Regions from separate parts of the Alteromonas sp. 38 genome, predicted to be linked through region 2. Evidence: riboswitches for the same ligand, from Rfam matches in the RefSeq annotation. Region 2 holds a riboswitch; the other holds the start of a gene.
What was found. Region 2 has a riboswitch for thiamine pyrophosphate ahead of FLAVO9R_RS05525 (TonB-dependent receptor). Riboswitches for the same ligand answer to the same signal wherever they lie in the genome.

Region 1 (4,655 bases), 1.2 Mb from region 2:
TTGCGCGAAACTCTGTCCTACGCTATCGCGTTTCCTTATACCCATATCAATAAACCCTTTACCCTAAATCAGTTTCAACTTCCCAAAAATCAAGTTTTACCTATATATATTATATACTTAACCACTAACCAGCCAATTTCACCAACATCATCACATTGTTAATATATTGTAAACTTAGGAAAGTAAGTGCCACTTAGTTTCATAAACATGAAACATGACTTCGACACATGAATATTTACCCCTTGGTAAAACCCCTTTAGTTTCGTTAGAACAAAAGTTAATCAAATAAAAAACAAAAAAATACTTCTATGTAGTTTGTAGATGTAACAACAACAAGAAGGGAACACATCATGAAATCGAAACAAACGCTGTGCGCTTTAGCAATAGGATTAGCACTTCAATCTTCATACACTGCAGCAGCAGATTCGGTGGTACTTGAAAAAATTACGGTTACTTCGCAAAAGCGTGAGCAATACATAAACGACGTAAGTATTGCGGTAACGGCATTTAGTGGCGAGCAGATGGAGTCACTAGGTTTTGAAAGCAGCACTGATCTTATTGCATTTACGCCGGGTGTATCCCTAGCCGGTGATATTGGTGGTCAACGTGCCATCTTTAACATTCGTGGTGTTGTACAAAACGATTACGCCGACATTGCTGAAGCACCTGTGGCGGTATACGTAGACGGCGGGTACTTAGCCAGTACACAAGCGCAAACATTCGGTTTATTCGATATAGCCCGTGTTGAAATATTAAAAGGCCCACAGGGCACCCTTTTTGGCCGTAACGCCACTGGCGGCATGGTAAATACCATTACAGCGAAACCTACTGAAGAAGTGGAAGGTTACGCTGAACTTACTTTCGCTAGCTTCGAACAAAAACGCTTTGAAGGGGCGGTATCTGGCGCATTAAGCGATAAAGTATCGGGCCGTATCTCTGTGATGGCGAACCATATGGGCAACATCCTTGAGAACGTGTACGAAGATGAAGCGGCCCCCGACACCCGCGCCGGAAGTATTGGCGGCGGCGAAGACGGTTATAACGACGATACCAAAGCATTTCGTGCACAGTTAAACTTCGACTTAAGCGCTAATTCTAACCTTTTGGTTAGTGCAAATTGGGCAGATACCACCAAAAGTGAAGGCCCTTATCAAGTAGTTAATACCACAGAAGTTAAAGACGCTGCTGGTAATGTTATTGATGTTATTTACGCCGCTGACGATCCACTAGGCTGTGACACTATTCAAGCTGGCGCGTGTGTAGACGGAAACTTTAACGGCGATCCGTTGCGCCCAGTTCAAGGCGGCGATTTTAACGGTAATATCGACCCTGATGGTAGCGGTGAAAAAGTAAATAAAGACTTCGCCTTTGAAGATCAAAACAAAATTAAGTCACGCGGCCTAGCAGCAACCTATGAATATGATTTTGACGACTTCACCTTTACCTCGGTGACCGACTGGAAAAACTTTACCCGTGTTATCGGCCTAGATTCAGATCAAACCGCCTCACCAGAACTGATTTTCCAATCAGATGGCGACATTACTCAGTTCAGTGAAGAGCTGCGCGTAAGCGGCAATACCATGAATAGCAAATGGGTAGCGGGCTTTTATTACTTAAGCATTGAAACCGACTACCTGCAAGGCCTAGCCGCAAGCCCAACGGGCGGTTATTTAGCTGGTGAAGAGCAAAACACGTTAGCCACCATTGATACCGACTCCTACTCTGTATTCGGTCAAATTGACTACGATTTAACCGACGAACTCGTGCTGGTATCGGGTTTACGTTTAGTGCGTGAAAATAAGTCGATGGACGGCCAATTGCGTCAAAACGCCAACTTGGTCGACCGTGATATTGAAGTAGATTACGGCATTGATCCATTGGTAGATGTAGCCATGGATAATGATGAGACCATGTGGTCTGCAAAGCTACAGTTAGATTATAAACCAAACGCAGATACGCTTTTATATGCTGGTATTAACCGAGGCGTAAAAGCAGGTAACTTCAATGCGCCTTTAGGCGGTAGTTTTAGCACCTACGACGCCGAAGTACTTCTTGCCTATGAAGCGGGCGCAAAGCTAACCCTTATGGACGGTAAAGCCCAGTTAAACAGTAGTATTTTCTACTATGATTACTCTGATTATCAGTCGTTTTCGTGGGTAAATAATGCTGGCGTAGTGTTCAACGAAGATGCGCAATTTACTGGTGCTGAAGTTGAGCTACTATTAAACCCTATTGATGCACTAGACATCATGTTCGGCGTGTCTTACACCGATGCTGTGGTAGAAGATTTAGAAGTAGCTTCAGGCGTATTTGTAGACACCACGCCCCCTTACACACCTGAGTGGCAATCATCAGGTTTAGTACGCTACACATGGGATATAGACAGCGGCAGTGTTGCAGCGCTTATTAGTGGCTCGTACCAGTCAGAGTCTTTCCATAATGCCCGTAACTTTACTGCGCATACCATTGAAAGTCACTTTAAAGCCGATGCACGCATTACCTGGACTGACAAAGAAGATTTATGGAGTGTAGCCGCTTACGTAGATAACCTTACTGATTCAGACCACGAATTAATTGGTTTCGACGTATCAGGCTTCTACGGTACTTCGCAAATCTCTTACGCAAAACCACGCACTTACGGCATAACGGTAAGACGTAATTTCTAATTAGTAAAAGGCTAGCTGCGGTTAAAGATACAGCACCGCTCAACAAACATCCTGTAAGTAAAAACCCCGTTTAGGGGTTTTTTTATCTTTGCTTCACATGAATTTAATTTAATCACACTTAGCCACTCCCGCAGCATGGATGCTGTAGAGAGGCCCCAGGGATGGGTTCACGCCGTGCTTCCCTCACTTCTCTCGCCGAAATTCCCCTTGAGTAAGCAAAGCGTGTTCTCCTTAAAAACCTTCTACAGCTTGGATGCTGTAGAGAGGCCCCATGGATGGGTTCACGCCGTGTTTCTAAGGTGAGTTCGCTTTCGTGCCCCCTCAGGGCTTGTAATTTTATTTTCTTTCGCTTTATACTGATTACAGTTACTTGTCGGAGTGCTCAACTGAATTAACCCAGTGAGCTGAGACCGCGAAAGCGGGATCCGTTGAACCTGATCAGGCTAATACCTGCGAAGGGAACAAGAAAGTACAAAGTGGTAAGTTGTAAATGGTAAAAGTTAAGCCTTGTTGTATGGCATGACTTTATCCTTCGGGATTTTGCCTGCAATACCGGTCATGCTTCTGCGCACTTTGTATTCTCTCCTCCACTCCTGACAAGCATTTTATAACCTAAACTAACAGGCGAAAATGCTATGTCGACTCGACGCGAACAGCGCCAACAGGCGCAAGACTTTATTAATCAATTGGCCGGTGAGGCCTACCCTAATTCTACTCGTCACTACGAAAAAGGCAGCCGCGACGATATTAACGTTGCCATGCGACTAATTCACCAGCACGACAGCTTAATTGGCGGCACCGAAGAAAACCCTATATTTGAAAGTAACCCACCCATTGGGGTTTACGATACTTCCGGTCCTTACGGCGACCCAGACGTTACCATTAACGTGCAAAAAGGGTTGGCGCCGCTACGAGAAAGCTGGATTAAAGCCCGCGAAAACACGTACCAGCTTGAAGGGGTATCGTCGCACTTCGCGAAGCAACGTGAGCAAGATATTGTCACTGAAGATTTTCGTTTCACGCGCACGCTGAAACCACGCAAAGCTCTAGATGGCAAAAATGTGACCCAGCTGCATTACGCTCGCCAAGGTATAATAACGCCCGAAATGGAATATATTGCCATTCGCGAAAACATGGGCCGCGACGCACTAAAAGACAGCCCGCTAAGCAATCAACACAAAGGCGAGCACTTCGGGGCCAACCTGCCTTCAAACATTACTCCTGAGTTTGTTCGCCAAGAAGTGGCAGCTGGTCGCGCGATTATTCCCGCGAACATAAACCACCCTGAACTAGAACCTATGATCATTGGCCGCAATTTTTTAGTCAAAATTAACGCCAATATTGGTAATTCAGCAGTCACCTCATCTATTGAAGAGGAAGTAGAAAAGCTAGTGTGGTCTACACGCTGGGGCGCCGATACGCTTATGGATTTATCCACCGGCCGCAACATTCACGAAACCCGCGAATGGCTGCTTCGCAACAGCCCTATTCCGTTAGGCACCGTTCCCATTTATCAGGCGCTTGAGAAAGTAAACGGCGTAGCCGAAGACCTTACGTGGGAGCTATTTAAAGACACCCTTATTGAGCAAGCCGAACAAGGGGTAGATTACTTCACCATTCACGCAGGCGTATTGCTTGAATACGTACCGCTTACCGCAAACCGGGTAACGGGTATTGTGTCCCGCGGTGGCTCGATTATGGCCAAGTGGTGCTTAAGCCATCACAAGCAAAGCTTTTTGTATGAACGATTCCGCGATATTTGTGAAATTTGCGCCGCCTACGATGTATCGCTTTCTTTAGGTGATGGATTACGCCCAGGCAGTGTGGCTGATGCAAATGATGAAGCCCAGTTCTCTGAACTTCGCACCTTAGGTGAGCTGACTAAAATAGCCTGGGAATACGATGTTCAGGTTATGATTGAGGGCCCAGGGCATGTGCCAATGCACATGATCAAAGCCAATATGGAAGAGCAGTTAACCCATTGCCATG
Region 2 (4,655 bases):
AGATACCCAAAAATAGAAAATCCTACGTACCCAAGGAACAAGCATGCTGATAATGCCATCCCCACTTGAAAGTATAGAAAAGCGGAGGCCAAATTAATAAAAAACCAGTAAATCCAATTTTGTAGAACTTTGTGTGCCACCATAAAAGTGGTAATTACACTCAACAAATGGATACTCGCATCTAGCAGTAAATGATCACTATTAAATTGGGAAGTCACTAATTGAGATAATCCCCACGCACAGCACAACAGCACAGGGACTATCGTAAGATGTATCCATAGCGGCCATGAACGTACCGGCTTCTCTGTCCCCTCGTCCCCCCCTTTTGACCACTGATAATAACCATAGCCCGCCATTATCATATAGAAAAAATTCAGCATGGACTGGAACGGCAACGTCACCTGCCAAAACAGCCAAGTATAAATAGCCGTGCTGGCGAAGGCACAAAGCCAACACCAGCTGTTCTGCTTAGCCGCCAGCAGCACATAGGCAATGGCAAGCACTACCGCCAACCATTCCAGTGTTGATGTAGCTGCTATCTGCGACAAAAACTCAGTAAAAAATGCACTCATGCTTCAGCTTTTCTGGCTTGCTTATTGGCCTGCATGGCATCGTAGTTTAAAAACTTAGCCACAAAAATTGCCTGCCCGACCTCTTCGTGAGTTCGCTGCATTTCCTTACCAAGAATAGCCATCACATGTCCGTAATCACCGGATACCTGCGTGCTGGTAGAAGTCGTTAATACGCCAATATTACCGTAGCTATTCAAGCGATCGATAAATTGTTGGATAGGTTCTATGTATTCCCCCACTAGTGGGTATAGCGATAGCTCAACCATGACTTGCATAGCGTACTCCTAGAATTCGTATTTAACGGTAACGCCGAACTGTCGGCCATTACCTAATTGATAGTATGGTTCTGCAAACGCATACTCATCACGAGGGTCGTTACTGAATCCACCAAAACCTCTGGTGTAATACTCATTGTCGAAGGCATTTTTAACCCACACGCTGGTTTGCCAATTATTAGAAAACCATACAATTTCACTGTTCACTAACGTTGTCGAAGGTGCTTCTACGTCATGCCCATCAGAAAAGCGGTAGCTATCTTTAAAATCGATATCAATACGCCAAAGCACATTATCAGTGATGGATAACTCACTAAATAAGTTAGCTGTGTATTTCGGCGCTTGTGCTTGGCGCTGTTTTTCAATCACAGTGCCATCGGTCAGCGTATAATCTTCAAAGGTTGCATCTAGGTAGCCTACACTCATGTTCATGGTCCAGTTTTCATCTACCAGCCAACTTAACTCTAGTTCAGCACCTTTATTAGTGCCTATATCGGCATTATCTATAATGTCGATAAAATCAGGTGTGCCGTCTTCTCGAATTTGAACATCAAAATTACTCACTTGCGTATCGTCCCTATCCATATAGAAAAGGGCGGCTCGCATGGTAAGTTCAGGCATTAACAAAGGCCCCTTAACACCAAGCTCGTAATTCCAGTTGTATTCTTCATCAAAGAATCGCTGCTCATCTGATACGCGTTCGTCAGGGTTGTACCCTGCCCCTTTGTAGCCGCGAGAAATACTGGCATAGTAAAAGTGGTTCTCGGCGGTATACTGCAATGCCACTTTCCCGCCTGTCATCGTAGTATCATGACTACTTTCAAGGCCATTGTTATCTGAGTAGTCAAAACCATAGTTTTCTACACGTAACCCTGCCACTAGCGTTAGGCTAGTGGTGAGCGTAGATTCAGTCTGAAAATATACCGCTTTGGTAGTGGGTTCATACACACTGGTAAAATCACCTGATGCATAGGTGTACTCACGTAACAAATCTTCTTCGCTGGTTTTGTAAAACGCGCCAAGCGTCCAAGCGGTCGCGCCATCAAATAACGCGGCACTGTCTGATGATACAAAGCGTACTTCTGCAGTTTGTGTGTCTACATCACGGAAATAAGCGTCGAATGAGGTATACCCGAAAGGGTGAAAACCTTCATAAGTCCAATCTTCGTCATATCCATAACCAATATTGTGTGATGCATGAGTGGCGATGAGAATGAAATCACCGCCATTAGTCGAGGTAGTAGATTTCGCACTTACCGCATGAGTTTGATGGGTGTCAAAACCTGGCTCATCAGATAAGGTCTGATTATTATTATCTAATGAAAACGCATCATACCCATTGTCGATGTCATACCAACGATATGTCAGCGCCAAGGTACTTCTTTCGTCAATATTTCCAGCAATACTGATGCGCGCGGCGGTTTCATCGAGATTATTGGTATCATCACGCTTTTGCTCGCTGCCGTTACTGTTAACCACGGTATTTTCTACAAAACCATCACTACGGTTATGCATTAGTGCAACGCGATATCCCCAGTCCTGGTTGATGTCATCACCTGTAGCCACTTCCACCCGATAACTATCTTTGTTACCAGCTCTTAATTCAACATAGTCAGCGCCTTCTGAACCTACAGGCGTACTAGAAAGCTTTACCGCGCCTGCTAACGCGCCGGAACCAAATAAGGTGGCCTGAGGGCCTCGGTACACTTCTAGCTGCTGTGTATCAAAAATAAGCGCCGCTGCCGCTAGACCAGAGAAATCAAATTCGTCAACGATGAAACTAACAGAAGGGTTAATAGGCTCTACAAATTGACTACGTTCACCGATACCGCGTATTTGCACAAAGCGCCCACGAGAAGCGCCTGCGGCAAAATTCACGTTCGGCACACTGTTTAGCACACTATCAATATGGGTAGGCTGGCGACTGCTTAAGCGCTGAGCGCCCAAAATGGTCGCACTGGCACTTAGTTGGTCTAATACGGTTTCACGAAAGTCTCCGCTAACGACAATACGTTCAACGTCTTCAAGTTGTGTTTCTTGTTCATTGGTTTGCGCATTAGCACAAAGCGATGCAGCAATTAAAGAAAGACAAAATATTGGTTTTTGCATGGGATCTCTTATTCTTTTCTAAGAAAAAAGATCCGGGTGTACGGCAGGTGATACGACTATGTGGTCAACCATCCCTACGCCGGCATTATCCGGATCAGGTGTAAGGGTTCTCACAGTGTTGATGTGAATCTCAGTCCGCGGTACAGACACCCCTTGGTATATGCATTCAGTTAGAATACCGAATACAGCGAGGAGTCTACCAGTTACGCCAAAACCGTCAAGATATTAAACGGTTAACTTAGCGTACCAGTAAACATCGTATTTTTGTTATATGGCTTATTTTTGTTCTTTTAATTCTAGATTAAGCTTTCGTACTTCTTCGTTAGTTTGTGACACCAACGCTTCAAGGGTTTTACCATGCGCTGCAGGTTGGCGGGAATCTGGGTCAACTTTTACGAAGACGATGTCATCGGCAAAACAAATGGTTTTCTTGGTGGCTTTGTTACGCACTAAACAGCTTACGGTAATCGACGTTCTACCAACCGCTTTAGTCTCAAGACCAAATTCAACAATGTCACCTTGCATTGCAGGAGATTCAAAACTAATTTCTCCAATATGTTTGGTCACCAAACAATTAGTTTCTAATTGGCAAATTGCCCAAATGGCAGCCTCTTCATCAATCCACTCAAGCGCGCGGCCGCCAAATAAAGAGTTGGCATAATTTAGATCGTTTGGCATCACTAGACGCCGAGAAAGAAAGCGCATTCGAATTCCTTTAGATAAGTGGTTACTATAAGCAGAGAAAGTCTTAATTATACCGAAAAAACACACCTATGGCGCCACCGGAATTAACTCAATGGTTGTTTAACCCTATTTATTTGCAATCACGACAAAAAGTGTATCGCCGTCTGCTTTTGCTTTCTGGCGATTATGAGTGGGTTAATCAGCGTTTAACGTCTCTTTTAAGCGATATTCCCGCCTCACTTATCGTTAAAGAAATAGGCGCAGAGAACTCCCCCCTACGTAAGCATTTGTTAGGTAATGAGTGTGATATCGGGGTAGTACATTCACATCAAGGGTTTAGCCCGGGAAACCTGATGGCCATTGCAGGTACCATTCGTTGGGGTGGCTGTCTTATTTTGTGCTGTCCTGCGTTAGCCTCTTGGCATTTACACGCCAGTCCTACTCATCTATCTCACGGGTTTAAAGCATCCCAAAGCCTTTATATAAATAGGCTTGTAGCAATAATAAAAAACAATGCAGACGTAGCTATATGGGATAGTAACAACTGCCATATCCCTGATTTGGTGGCAAGTGATACCTTTGATTCGTTAAACCCGCTAGACCCGATAGCCCAATTGACCTCTATCAATCCGATAGATAAAGAAGACTTAAAAACAACACCGCTGCAGTTCGATGAGACTCCCCGTAGGTCACAGTTTAACTCATTGGAACAACAGGTTGCATTTAACAGCTTGACAAACAGGTGGTCGCAAAAGGTCCGTAAAGCAGTCATCACTGCGCCTAGGGGCAGAGGTAAGTCGGCGCTTCTAGGGATGTTTGTTGCAGCAAGGCTGGATAAGGGCGATAAAGTGCTCATCACGAGCGCCATTCGTGAAAACACGAACACCCTTTTTGAACATATTCGCAAAGGTTCTACTTCCCAAAACCTACGAGTAGAAGACGAAGTATTGAAACCTACCAACAACGATGCTGATGGCACTAATGGTCAAGACGCTCAAACAATTACTGCTGAAAC

Region 1: another riboswitch for thiamine pyrophosphate. It lies ahead of thiC (phosphomethylpyrimidine synthase ThiC); the one in region 2 lies ahead of FLAVO9R_RS05525 (TonB-dependent receptor).

What each region holds. Positions count from the first base shown of each region.
Region 1 is NZ_LR733300.1:86,690-91,344, reverse strand. Features, by position in the region: gene FLAVO9R_RS00390 (TonB-dependent receptor) at 351-2,666, shown strand; TPP riboswitch at 3,031-3,144, shown strand; gene thiC (phosphomethylpyrimidine synthase ThiC) at 3,302-4,655, shown strand, end outside.
Region 2 is NZ_LR733300.1:1,291,538-1,296,192, reverse strand. Features, by position in the region: gene pnuC (nicotinamide riboside transporter PnuC) at 1-572, opposite strand, end outside; gene FLAVO9R_RS05530 (hypothetical protein) at 569-847, opposite strand; gene FLAVO9R_RS05525 (TonB-dependent receptor) at 857-2,956, opposite strand; TPP riboswitch at 3,011-3,120, opposite strand; gene FLAVO9R_RS05520 (acyl-CoA thioesterase) at 3,233-3,661, opposite strand; gene FLAVO9R_RS05515 (GNAT family N-acetyltransferase) at 3,730-4,655, shown strand, end outside.